One region of the Streptomyces sp. NBC_01116 genome, then DNA from elsewhere that is predicted to be linked to it. Evidence: riboswitches for the same ligand, from Rfam matches in the RefSeq annotation. Region 1 holds a riboswitch; each other region holds the start of a gene.

The links. A riboswitch is a leader RNA that binds a small molecule or an ion and turns the genes downstream of it on or off. The one in region 1 is predicted to bind cobalamin.
Region 2: another riboswitch for cobalamin. It lies ahead of OG245_RS34965 (CbtB-domain containing protein); the one in region 1 lies ahead of OG245_RS32275 (CoA-acylating methylmalonate-semialdehyde dehydrogenase).
Region 3: another riboswitch for cobalamin. It lies ahead of OG245_RS36605 (FecCD family ABC transporter permease); the one in region 1 lies ahead of OG245_RS32275 (CoA-acylating methylmalonate-semialdehyde dehydrogenase).
Region 4: another riboswitch for cobalamin. It lies ahead of OG245_RS25890 (ribonucleoside-diphosphate reductase subunit alpha); the one in region 1 lies ahead of OG245_RS32275 (CoA-acylating methylmalonate-semialdehyde dehydrogenase).

The regions. Positions count from the first base shown of each region.
Region 1 covers NZ_CP108644.1:7,357,289-7,360,275, forward strand. Annotated here, with positions in the region: gene OG245_RS32270 (acyl-CoA dehydrogenase family protein) at 1-139, opposite strand, end outside; gene OG245_RS32275 (CoA-acylating methylmalonate-semialdehyde dehydrogenase) at 136-1,638, opposite strand; cobalamin riboswitch at 1,865-2,044, opposite strand; gene OG245_RS32280 (cobalamin-binding protein) at 2,186-2,987, shown strand, end outside.
Region 2 covers NZ_CP108644.1:7,969,817-7,972,803, forward strand. Annotated here, with positions in the region: gene OG245_RS34950 (metallophosphoesterase) at 1-29, shown strand, start outside; gene OG245_RS34955 (4'-phosphopantetheinyl transferase) at 26-748, shown strand; gene OG245_RS34960 (histidine phosphatase family protein) at 981-1,571, opposite strand; adenosylcobalamin (AdoCbl) riboswitch at 1,698-1,790, shown strand; gene OG245_RS34965 (CbtB-domain containing protein) at 1,836-2,051, shown strand; gene OG245_RS34970 (CbtA family protein) at 2,111-2,866, shown strand; gene OG245_RS34975 (hypothetical protein) at 2,961-2,987, opposite strand, start outside.
Region 3 covers NZ_CP108644.1:8,444,866-8,447,852, reverse strand. Annotated here, with positions in the region: gene OG245_RS36610 (ABC transporter ATP-binding protein) at 1-449, opposite strand, end outside; gene OG245_RS36605 (FecCD family ABC transporter permease) at 449-1,558, opposite strand; cobalamin riboswitch at 1,659-1,787, opposite strand; gene OG245_RS36600 (endonuclease/exonuclease/phosphatase family protein) at 1,890-2,987, opposite strand, start outside.
Region 4 covers NZ_CP108644.1:5,849,180-5,852,166, reverse strand. Annotated here, with positions in the region: gene OG245_RS25900 (hypothetical protein) at 1-305, shown strand, start outside; gene OG245_RS25895 (GNAT family N-acetyltransferase) at 382-891, shown strand; cobalamin riboswitch at 944-1,080, shown strand; gene OG245_RS25890 (ribonucleoside-diphosphate reductase subunit alpha) at 1,214-2,987, shown strand, end outside.

The DNA.
Region 1 (2,987 bases):
TGCGCAGCACGTCGACGGGGAAGTGCTTGTCCTGGTCCCAGGTCACGGCGTGCGGGGACAGGTGTTCCTGGGCGAAGTCCAGGGTCGTCTCGACGACCGCGAGCTGGTCGTCGGTGAGGAGCGTGGTCACGGCACTCATCCCATGGTCGGAATCGTGAAGCTGGCCCCGTCCCGGATCCCCGAGGCGGGCCAGCGCGAAGTGACGGTCTTGGTACGGGTGTAGAAGCGGATGGCGTCCGGCCCGTGCTGGTTCAGGTCGCCGAAGCCGGACCGCTTCCAGCCGCCGAACGTGTGGTAGGCCACCGGCACCGGGATCGGCACGTTGACGCCGACCATGCCGGTGTCGACGCGGCGCGTGAAGTCGCGGGCGGTGTCGCCGTCGCGGGTGAAGAGCGCGACGCCGTTGCCGTACGGGTGCTCCGAGGGCAGCCGCAGCGCCTCCTCGTAGTCCGCCGCGCGGACCACGGACACCACGGGGCCGAAGATCTCCTCCTGGTAGATCCGCATGTCGGGAGTGACCCGGTCGAAGAGCGACGCGCCCGCGAAGAAGCCGTCCTCGTGCCCTTCCAGCGTGAAGTCCCGGCCGTCGACGACCAGTTCGGCGCCCTCCTGGACGCCGAGGTCGACGTAGCCGCGCACCCGGTCCACCGCGTCGCGGCCCACCAGCGGCCCGAAGTCGGCGTCCGGGTCGTCCGAGCGGCCGATCCGCAGCCCGGCGATCCGCTCGGTGAGCCTGGCGACCAGCGCGTCCGCGGTGGCCTCGCCCACCGGCACGGCCACCGAGATCGCCATGCACCGCTCGCCCGCCGAGCCGTAACCGGCGCCGATCAGCGCGTCCACCGCCTGGTCCAGGTCGGCGTCCGGCATCACGATCATGTGGTTCTTCGCCCCGCCGAAACACTGCGCGCGCTTGCCGTGGGCGGCGGCGGTGGCGTAGAGGTGCGCGGCGACGGGCGTCGAGCCGACGAAGCCGAGCGCCTTGACGCGCGGATCCTCCAGGAGGGTGTCCACGGCCTCCTTGCCGCCGTTGACGACGTTGAGAACCCCGGGCGGCAGGCCCGCCTCCAGGAACAGCTCCGCCAGCCGCAGCGGCACCGACGGGTCCCGCTCCGAGGGCTTGAGGATGAAGGCGTTTCCGCAGGCCAGGGCTGGCGCGGCCTTCCACAGTGGGATCATCGCGGGGAAGTTGAACGGGGTGATGCCCGCGACCACCCCGAGCGGCCGGCGCAGCGAGTGGACGTCGATCCCGGCGCCCGCGTTGTCGCTGAACTCGCCCTTCAGCAGATGCGGGACGCCGGCGGCGAACTCCACGACGTCCAGCCCGCGCGCGATGTCGCCGTGCGCGTCGGCCACGGTCTTGCCGTGCTCGGAGGAGAGCAGCCGGGCCAGGGAGCCCTTCTCCTTCTCGACGAGTTGGAGGAAGCGCAGCAGCACGCGGGCGCGGCGCTGCGGATTCCACTCGCCCCACGCGCGCTGGGCCTGCTCGGCGTCGGCGATGGCCGCCTCGGTCTCGGAGCGGTCGGCCAGCGGCACGCGGGCCTGGACCCGGCCGGTGTTGGGGTCGAAGACATCGCCGTAGGTGCCCGAGGTGCCGGGTGTGTGCTTGCCGCCGATGACATGGGTGAGTTCGCGGACCATGGAAGCCTGCTCTCGTCGGTGAGATGGTCAGGTGAGATCCGGGGATGGCGCGCGGCGGCCACCGGCGCACGGCGCGCCGGTGATCCGGTGCGCGGGCGCGGAGGGGCCGACCGATGTGGACGCGGAGGGCGGGGCCGTCAGGGGGCGGGAAGAACCGCTCGCCGTGACGTGCCTGCGGGGCCGGGAAAACGGACCGGTGCCATGCGTGTCTGCTCCATCCTCGTGGAAACACGGAACATCCCGCGGCCGGTATCCTGACTCCCGGATCAGCGCTCGCCCTCATGCCTTCCCGACGGCTGCTTCGCCGTCAGTGGCGTGTCCTGCGAGGACGAACTCCCCGGTCACAGTGGCGGGACCGCGCCGGACTCGCACCGGCTTCCCTGACACCACGGGCCTTGAGGGCGTCCGGCTGCGCACCGGCCACCCCGCTGCCCCGACGATATAGTTGGACGTCCTAGTAAGTCCACCCCGCCTCGCTCCGGACCCGATCCGCACCCGGACGCCCGCCCGCGCCGCCCCCCGGGAGCCAGGCTTTAGGGTCGAGGGCATGCGCATCGTCTCGCTCCTCCCCGCCGCCACCGATCTGGTGGCCGTCCTGGGGCTGGCCGACGCCCTGGTGGGCCGGACGCACGAGTGCGACTGGCCGCCCGGAACGGTCGACTCCATCCCCGTCGTCACCGCCGCCGAGTTCTCCCCGGACACCCTCACGAGCCGTGAGATCTCCGACGCGGTGGGCGGCGCGGCCCACTCCGGCTCCTCGCTCTACACCCTGGACACCGAGGCCCTGGCCGCGCTCGCCCCCGATGTGGTCCTCACCCAGGACCTCTGCGACGTGTGCGCTCTCTCCTACGCCGGCGTCTCACGGGCGGTACGGGAGCTGGACGGCGGGCCCCGCGTCCTCAGCCTGGAACCCCGCACCCTCGACGACGTACTCGACTGTCTGACCAGCCTCGGCGACGCGCTCGGCGTGCCGGAACGGGCCGCACTACGACGGGCGGAGCTGACCGCCCGGCTGGCTGCCGTGCGCCGCCTGACCGAGGGGCTCCGGCGGCCGCGCGTGGTGGCGATCGAATGGCTGGATCCGCTCTGGCCGGCCGGTCACTGGGTCCCGGAACAGATCACGGCCGCGGGCGGTACGCCGCTGCTCGCCGCGCCCGGCGAGCACACGAAGCCCATGGACTGGGACGCCGTACGGGACGCCCGGCCGGACGTCGTCCTGCTGCTGCCCTGCGGATTCCCGCCCGGGCGCACCGTACGCGAGCTGGACCTGCTGACCTCGCTGCCCGGCTGGGACGACTTGCCCGCCGTACGCGCCGGGGAGGTCTGGGTCCTCGACGGCCCGGCCCACC
Region 2 (2,987 bases), 610 kb from region 1:
GGCGGAGCACCCCCGGAGGCACCTCGTGATCGAGCGGCTGCTGCCCGCCGACGTCTCCTGCGCGGCCACCCGCGCGGAGACCGTCGCCGACGGAACCCTCTTCCCGGAGGAGGAGGCGCTGATCGCCAAGAGCGTGGCCAAACGCAGGAACGACTTCGCGACGGCCCGCGCCTGCGCCCGGCGCGCGATGGCCGGACTCGGCCTGCCGCCCGTCGCCGTGCTCCACGGTCACCGGGGGCGACCGCTGTGGCCCGAGGGGATCGTCGGCAGCCTCACCCACTGCGGCGGGTACCGGGCGGCCGCGCTGGCCCGTGCGAGGGACGTGCTGTCGTTGGGCATCGACGCGGAACCGCACGCTCCGCTCCCCACCGGCGTACGGGAGTTGGTGACCCTGCCCGCGGAGCGTGAGCGGATCGGTCCGCCCGCGCCGGAAGGCACGGGCGAAATCCACTGGGACCGTGTGCTGTTCAGCGCCAAGGAGAGTGTCTTCAAGACCTGGTACCCGATCACGGGAGTCGAACTCGACTTCATCGAGGCCGATCTGACGTTCCATCGGGTGCAGGATCAGGGTGGCGGCGAGAGGCTTCAGGGCGGGCCCGGCACCGCCGAGGGAACGTTCGCCGCACGTCTGCTTCTCACGGACCCGGCCCTGCCGACGACGCTGCACGGGCAGTGGCGGATCGAGGACGGCATCGTCGCCACGGCCGTGCTGGTCCGGCCCGACTGGCGGGCGAGCGACGGGTCGTGACGTCCGGTCGGCCGGTGCGCGTGGTTCGCGGTTCGCTTTGCGTGGTTCGCGGTGCGCTGTTTCCGGTTCGGGTTCGCGGGAGCGGTCGGCAGGCCGGGGAGCGCGTCGTGCGGTGAGGTCCGACGGGTGGTGCGAGGGCTGCGCGGTGGCGTTCGCTGAGCTGGGGGCCGTTGGCGGTGGTGGTGCGTGGCGTTCAGCCGGCCGAGGGCCGTTGACGGTGTCGCAGTGGCGTTCAGCCGCTCGTGGGAGCGGTCAGCGGGCGGCCCAGCGCCACGTTCCACCGGCCCGCCCGCCCGCTGAGTCCGGTCAGCGTCAGCGGGGCGACGTCCAGCCGCCAGAACGCCTCCAGCGGCAGCCGCAGGCCATGGACGACCACCGCCCGTACGACGGCTACCTCGGCCACGGCGAGAAAGCCCGTGTCGGGTGCGTCCGGCCCACCGAGGGAGTCCAGCCACCCTCCGATCCTCCCGACCAGGTCCCGCAGCGACTCGCCGCCGTGCGGAGCCGCCGACGGATCGCCGAGCCAGGCGGTCAGCTGAGCGGGTTCGGCGGCCGCCACATCGTCGAGGCGGCGGCCGGACCACCGCGCCAGGTCCCAGCCGGTCAGAGCCGGTTCGGTCCGCGCCGCCAGGCCGAGGGCCTCGGCGGTCCCGCGGCACCGCTCGGAGGGGCCGCTCAGCGCGATTCCGGCCACGGGCACCGCGTCGGCCGCCGCCAGCGCACGCTCCCGGCCGGACCGGTCCAGGGGAGCGTCGCCGTCGAATCGGGCCTCCCGCAACGCGGCGTTCATCGCCGGTGAGATCAACATCACGCGAACTGTCATGTCCCTGCCTTCACTTCTCCATCAGAGACCCCAGAGCCCTGTCGCCCCAAGGAATCCGCGTTCCGCCACCCCGCAGATTGGACCATGGCGGTGCCTGCGCGCAGGCGGTATGGTCACGTCGACCATGACGAGGGTGCGACGGAAGTCCGGTGGGAATCCGGCACGGTCGCGCCACTGTGAACCCGCGTCCGCGGGGAAGTCAGACCCGCCACCTTCGTCCGAGGCACCACGACAGGGACGCGTGTTCCCACAGGAGGTTCTGCCATGGCACAGTCCGCCGTTCCGGCGACAGGGGCAGCCACGATCGCCCCGATCTCGGCGAAGGCCATCGCCCCCTGGGCGGTCTTCTTCGGCATCCTCATGCTCGTCCTGCTGTACTTCGTCGGCGCCGAACAGGGCGCCACCGCGCTCATCTCTGGCGAAGGCGTCCACGAGTGGGTCCACGACGGCCGTCACCTGCTCGGCTTCCCCTGCCACTGAGGCACCTGAACAACCAGGGAATCAGCGGACACGGAAGCAAGAGAAATCAGGAAACCATCGTGAACTCCATATCTGTCAGAGCCCTGCTCGTGCGCGGCATGCTCGCGGGCCTGATCGCGGGCGCGTTCGCGCTCGCCGTCGCCTACTTCCTCGGTGAGTCCCAGGTGGACGCGGCCATCGCCCTCGAAGAGGCCCACAGCCACGACCACGGCGGCGGCGAGGAGTTGGTCAGCCGCACCATGCAGGCCACCGGCGGACTCGCCACCGGTGTCCTGGTGTTCGGCGTCGCGGTCGGCGGGATCGCCGCCCTCGTGTTCTGCTACGCGCTGGGCCGCATCGGCGGGTTCGGCCCCCGGGCCACGGCGGCGCTGATCGCGGGTGCCGCCCTGCTCACGGTCTACGTCGTGCCGTTCCTCAAATACCCGGCGAACCCGCCCGCCGTCGGCAACCCCGACACCATCGGCGAACGCACCGCCCTGTTCTTCCTGATGGTCGCCCTCAGCGTGCTGCTGGCCGTCGCCGCCGTCATCATCGGCAGACGGCTCGCTCCTCGCCTGGGCAACTGGAACGCGACCGTCGTGGCAGGCGCCGGCTTCGTCCTGCTGATCGGCCTCGCCTACGCCTTTCTGCCCTCCTTCGACGAAGTGGGCAAGGACTTCCCGGCCGGCCTGCTGTGGGAGTTCCGGCTCTCCACGCTCGCGGTCCAGGTGACGCTGTGGACCGTGTTCGGCGTCGTCTTCGGCCACCTCACCGAACGGCTGCTGGCGCCCGCCGCCCTTGCCGCGACGCCCCGCACCGCGAGCGCGGTGAACTGAGCCGGACCGTCTCCGTACAGCACGCGTACGCGTGCCGCACGGAGACGTTTGCGTCCGGACAGGTGAGGTCAGAGGCGGCGGGTCGCAGAGGTCTTCAGGGCGCGGGGGAGGAGGCGTCGGG
Region 3 (2,987 bases), 1.1 Mb from region 1:
GCGATCAGGACGCGCTGCCGCTCGCCGCCGGAGAGGGTGAGGAAGCCGCGTTCGGCAAGGTGTCCCGCGCCGACCCCCGCCAGCGCCTCGTCGCAGAGGCGGCGGTCCTCGTCGGACGCCCGGGCGACGGGCCCCTGGTGCGGCAGCCGCCCCATGGCGACGATCTCGGCGACGGTGAAGTCGAATTCGGCGACCGCGTCCTGCGGAAGGGCGGCCAGCCGCCGGGCGCCTTCCCGGGTGCTCAGGGCGTGAAGGTCCTCACCACCGATCCTGACGGCGCCCGCCGAAGGGCGCAGGGCCCGGTAGACGCAGCGCAACAGGGTCGACTTCCCGCTGCCGTTGGGACCGACCAGGCCGACGAGCTGGCCGTCGGCCGCGCCCAGGGTGACCTGGTTGACCAGCCGTGCACCGGCGATCTCGACGGTGAGCGCGTCGATGTCGATCCGCATCAGATGCCTCCGAAGGAGTAGGCGCGCCGGCGCATGAGGAGGAGGAAGCAGGGAACGCCGATGACCGCGGTGAGGACGCCCACCGGCAGCTCGGCCGGCGCCAGCACCACGCGCGAGAGGATGTCCACCCAGATCAGCAGGACGGCTCCCGCCAGGGGTGCGACGGCCAGGAGCCGGCGGTGGTCCGCGCCGACCAGCATCCGTGCGGCGTGCGGGACCATCAGGCCGACGAAGCCGATCGCCCCGCTCACCGCGACCACCGCCCCGGTCACGGCCGCGGAGACGAGGAAGAGCTCCTTGCGCAGCCTCCCGGGATCGACCCCGAGGGCGGCGGCGGTCTCGTCCCCCATGGCGAGGGCGTTCAGGCGCCGTGCCGACCAGCAGAGATGCGCGAGGCCGGCGAGCACCGCTCCGGCGGCGATCGGCACGGCGGCCCAGTTGGCCCCGCTCAGGCTGCCGAGCAGCCACATCATCGCCGAGCGGGCCGCTTCCCCGCGCTCGGCCGCGAACACCATGAACGTGGTCACGGCGGAGAAGCCGTAGTACATCGCGGTGCCCGTCAGGACGAGCCGGAGCGGGGTCAGTCCGCGTTCGGTGCGGGCGATCGCGTACACGAGCAGCATGGCGAGGAGTGCGGAGAGGAACGCCGCCGTGGACAGGGCCCAGATGCCCAGCGCTCCCAACGTCCCGAAGATGAGCACGGCGTTGGCGCCGACCGCCGCGCCCGAGGAGATGCCGAGCACGAACGGGTCGGCCAGCGCGTTGCGCACCATGGCCTGGACGGCGACGCCGATGGCGGACAGGCCGGCCCCGACGACGGCGGCCAGCACGGCCCGTGGCAGGCGCAGTTCCCAGACGATGGTGTAGCCCGGGACCTCGTCGGGGCCGATGGCTCCGCCGGCCAGCCCTGCCCACAGATAGCGCGTCACCTCCGACCAGGAGAGCCCCGACGCCCCGAGTGCCGCTCCGCAGACGAGGGAGAGGGGCAGGGCCGCGCACAGGCCGGCAAGGAGGAACGGCAGGGGCACGCGCCGGGGTGGCGCCGGTCCGGTGCCGAGGTGCGCGGGGCGCGACGGCTTGGAGGGTATGCGGTCGAGGGACGTGGCCACAGGCAGGTCGCTTTCGCCTCGGGCCGTGCGTCGCGCGATGAGGAGCGGCCCCGGACGGCGGCCGCCCCGCGCAGCGCCCATTCGCAGTCCACGGCGAATCGTCAGGAGCCTTCTCCGCCGCGGGTGATCGGGCTCACGGAACCCGGGGGCTCCGTCTACCGTTGCGGGTCAGCGCCGGATTTCGACCGGACTTCCCCCGTGGCGGAAAGCAGCCTAGCGCGTGCGTTGATCGCGCCCCGGCGGCGGGTGAACCGCAGCGGGACGCGGAGGGTCCGGGCGCCCGCCCCGAGGCCGTCGGGGATTCCCGGCGCCTCCGGAGCCCTCCGCGGTGTCACCAGCTGACGCGGGCCGCCACCGGGAGATGGTCGCTGCCGGTCGCGGGCAGCACCCACGAACTCTCCGGCTCCACGCCGCGGACCAGGATCTGGTCGATCCGCACCACCGGGGAGGTGGCGGGCCAGCTGAAGCCGAACCCGTCGCCGGACGCCTCCTGCGCCGATCGCATCCGCGAGGTGATGCCCGCGTACGCGCGGTCGTCCAGGGTGCCGTTCAGATCGCCGAGCAGCACCACCCGCTCGTTCTGCTCGGCGGCGAGGGCCTGGCCGAGCGACCGCGCGCCGGCGTCCCGTTGCCCCGACGAGAGGCCCGCCCTGGGATTCACCCGTACGGATCCGAGGTGCGCCACGTACACCGCCAGGGGCCCGTGGTCCGTGGCCACCGTGGTACGCAGTCCCCGGTTGTACTCCAGCTTGACGTCGGCGGGCTTCGCGTCCCCCAGCGGCCCCGCGTCCATCTCGACGTCGACCGGCCGGGTGTCCGACAGCGGCAGTCTGCTCCACACGCCGACCGTGCCCAGCACCGTGTGGTGCGGATACGTGGTCGCCAGCTCCCTCTCGTACGTCCCCCGGGCCCCCGGGTCCAGCTCTTCGAGCGCGAGCACGTCCGCGCCGGAGGCGACCAGGGCGCGTGCGGTGCCCACCACGTCGGGGTTGTCGGCGCCGACGTTGTGGCTGACCACGGTGAGGTCGCCGCCCGGGTGGGACTTGTCGGTGAGCAGTCCGCCGAAGAGGTTCAGCCACACGACGGCCGGCAGCAGGAGCGCGACGGCCGCGAGGACGGAGCGGCGCAGCAGCGCCCCGGCCAGCAGCACCGGGATGAACAGGCCGGACCACGGGAGGAAGGTCTCCACCAGACTGCCGAGGTTCCCGATCCGGTTCGGGATGCTCGCGTGCAGCAGCATGAGCAGGCCCAGCAGCAGCGACGCCGCCGCGAGCACCCGGCCGCGCGTCCAGACGCCCTTCCTCGTGCCGGTGTGCCGGGGGCCGGTGCCCCCGGGGTCCGCGTCCCGGAGACCGGCGTCGCCCTGCCGGGAACAGGCCGCGTCCACGTCGCTCTGCGCGGTCCCGGCCGTAGGCCCGTCACCCTGTGC
Region 4 (2,987 bases), 1.5 Mb from region 1:
GCGGCCAGGAGCCCCTGCTGACCTGTGAGCGGGACGGCGAACAGTGGTACAGGGCCGCGGAGTCGGACCACGCGTACGCCTGGGAACAGGACGGACTGGTGGTCACCGTGAGCGGGGCGCCCGAAGAGGTGGACCGGGCGACACTGCGGGCAGCGGCGCGGGCCGCCCACCGCGCCGACGGCCACGAGCTGGACCAGGTGCTGCCGCCGGCCGACGACGCCCCCGGGCAGCCGCCGGTCGAGCGCGGCGACCTGCCGCCGGTGGGCGACGGCGCCCCGGACAACGACGTGGGTGCGAGTGGCTGACGCACGGGAACGAGTGGCCGGCACGGGAACGAGTAGCTGACACGGGAGCGAGTGGCGACATGGGAGCGAGTGGCTGATGGATCTGACGATCAGGGCGGCGGAGCCCGACGAGTACGCCGTCCTCGGCGAGATCGTCGCCGAGGCGTATCTCTGCGACGGTCTGCTGGACGGCCCGCAGGACCCGTATCTGCTCAAGCTGCGGGCGGTGGAACAACGGGCCGCCGAGGCCGAGGTCCTCGTCGCGCTCGACGCGCACGGGGCGGTGCTCGGCGGTGTGACGTATGCCGCACCCGGCATGCCGTGGCGCGACATCGCGGGACCGGACGAGGCCGAGTTCCGGATGCTGGCGGTAGCCCGCGAGGGGCGCGGACGGGGTGTGGGAGAGGCCCTGGTGCGGGCGTGCGTCGAGCGCGCCCGGTCCACCGAGGGCGTGCGGGCGCTGGCCCTGTCGACGCAGCCGGCCATGCTCGGAGCCCATAGGATCTACCGTCGGCTCGGCTTCGCGCGGACCCCCGAACGGGACTGGGAACCGGTGCCGGGACTACGGCTCATGACCTTCCGGCTGGAGCTGGGAGCGCCCTCCTGAGGGGCATGTTGAATCGTCGCGACACAACATGTGGGGGCCGCTTCATCCGGCGGCCCCCACATGTATGCTCGACCTCGCTGTCGCCGCAGGGGAATCCGGTGCGAATCCGGAACTGTCCCGCAACGGTGTGATCGGTGTGCTTTTGCACACCCGCAAGTCCGAAGACCTGTCGACAGCGCGTCCGGCTCGACCGAACCGGACGCCAGACGTCCGGGCCTCGCGGATAGGCCGGTGGACGCCGTCGCTGTGCTGCCCTGCCCCGGGTCTCGCGCTGCCCGGCTCCCCGCCTTCCGCCGGCCCCTGCCGAGCGAGGGAAAGCCCAGTGACCATCGCGCCCGCCGATCCGGTTTCAGCCACCGAATCCGCTGCCTCCACCACGTCCGGAGCAGGCACGAACGACGGCCCCGGGACCGCTTTGCTGCGGACCCTGACCGACCTCACCGTCGATCTTCCCGACACCGACCCCGGACGGGTCGCCGCCGCCGCGCTGCGCGGACGCAACGCCCGCTCCGACGAGGCCGAGCTGCGCTCGCTGGCCACCGAGGCCGCCGCGGGGCTGATCTCCGAGGACCCGGCGTACTCCAGACTCGCCGCCCGGCTGCTGACCCGGACCATCGCCGACGAGGCCGCGGGCCAGGGCGCGACGCACTTCTCCGCCTCGGTCGCCGTGGGCCACCGCGAGGGCCTGATCGCCGACCGCACCGCCGCCTTCGTGGAACTGCACGCCAAGGCGCTGGACGAGCTGGTCGAGCGGGCGCTGGCCGACGGCGCCGACGACCGCTTCGGCTACTTCGGTCTGCGGACGCTGCACAGCCGCTACCTCCTGCGGCACCCGATCACCCGGCAGGTCATCGAGACCCCGCAGCACTTCATGCTGCGCGTGGCCGCGGGCCTCGCCGAGGACGAGTCGGTGCGGGCGCTGGACGAGGTCGCCGCGCTGTACGGGCTGATGAGCCGGCTGGACTACCTCCCCTCCTCCCCCACCCTCTTCAACTCCGGCACCCGGCACCCGCAGATGTCCTCCTGCTATCTGCTGGACTCGCCGAAGGACGAGCTGGACTCGATCTACGACCGCTACCACCAGGTGGCGCGGCTCTCCAAGCACGCGGGCGGCATCGGTCTGTCGTACTCCCGCATCCGCGCCCGGGGTTCGCTGATCCGGGGCACCAACGGGCATTCCAACGGCATCGTGCCCTTCCTCAAGACGCTGGACGCCTCCGTGGCGGCGGTGAACCAGGGCGGCCGGCGCAAGGGCGCGGCGGCGGTCTACCTGGAGACCTGGCACGCGGACATCGAGGAGTTCCTGGAGCTCCGCGACAACACCGGTGAGGACCAGCGGCGTACGCACAACCTCAACCTGGCGCACTGGATCCCGGACGAGTTCATGCGCCGGGTCGACGCGGACACCGAGTGGTCGCTGTTCTCCCCCTCCGACGTGCCCGAGCTGGTCGACCTGTGGGGCGACGCGTTCGACGCGGCCTACCGGGCGGCCGAGGCCAAGGGCCTGGCGCGCAGGACGATTCCGGCGCGTGAGCTGTACGGCCGGATGATGCGGACCCTCGCGCAGACCGGCCAGGGCTGGATGACGTTCAAGGACGCCTCCAACCGGACCGCGAACCAGACCGCCGAGCCGGGCCGGGTCGTGCACTCCTCCAACCTGTGCACGGAGATCCTCGAAGTCACGGACGACGGCGAGACGGCCGTCTGCAACCTGGGCTCGGTCAACCTGGGCGCGTTCGTGGCGGACGGCTCGATCGACTGGGAGCGCCTGGACGCCACCGTGCGCACCGCCGTGACGTTCCTGGACCGGGTCGTCGACATCAACTTCTACCCGACCGAGCAGGCCGGGCGCTCCAACTCCCGCTGGCGGCCGGTCGGCCTGGGCGCGATGGGCCTCCAGGACGTCTTCTTCCAGCTGCGCCTGCCCTTCGACTCGCCGCAGGCCCGCGCGCTCTCCACGAAGATCTCCGAGCGGATCATGCTCGCCGCGTACGAGGCGTCCTGCGACCTCGCGGAACGCTCGGGCCCGCTGCCTGCCTGGTCCGAGACGCGGTCCGCGCGCGGTGTGCTGCACCCCGACCACTACGCCACCGAGC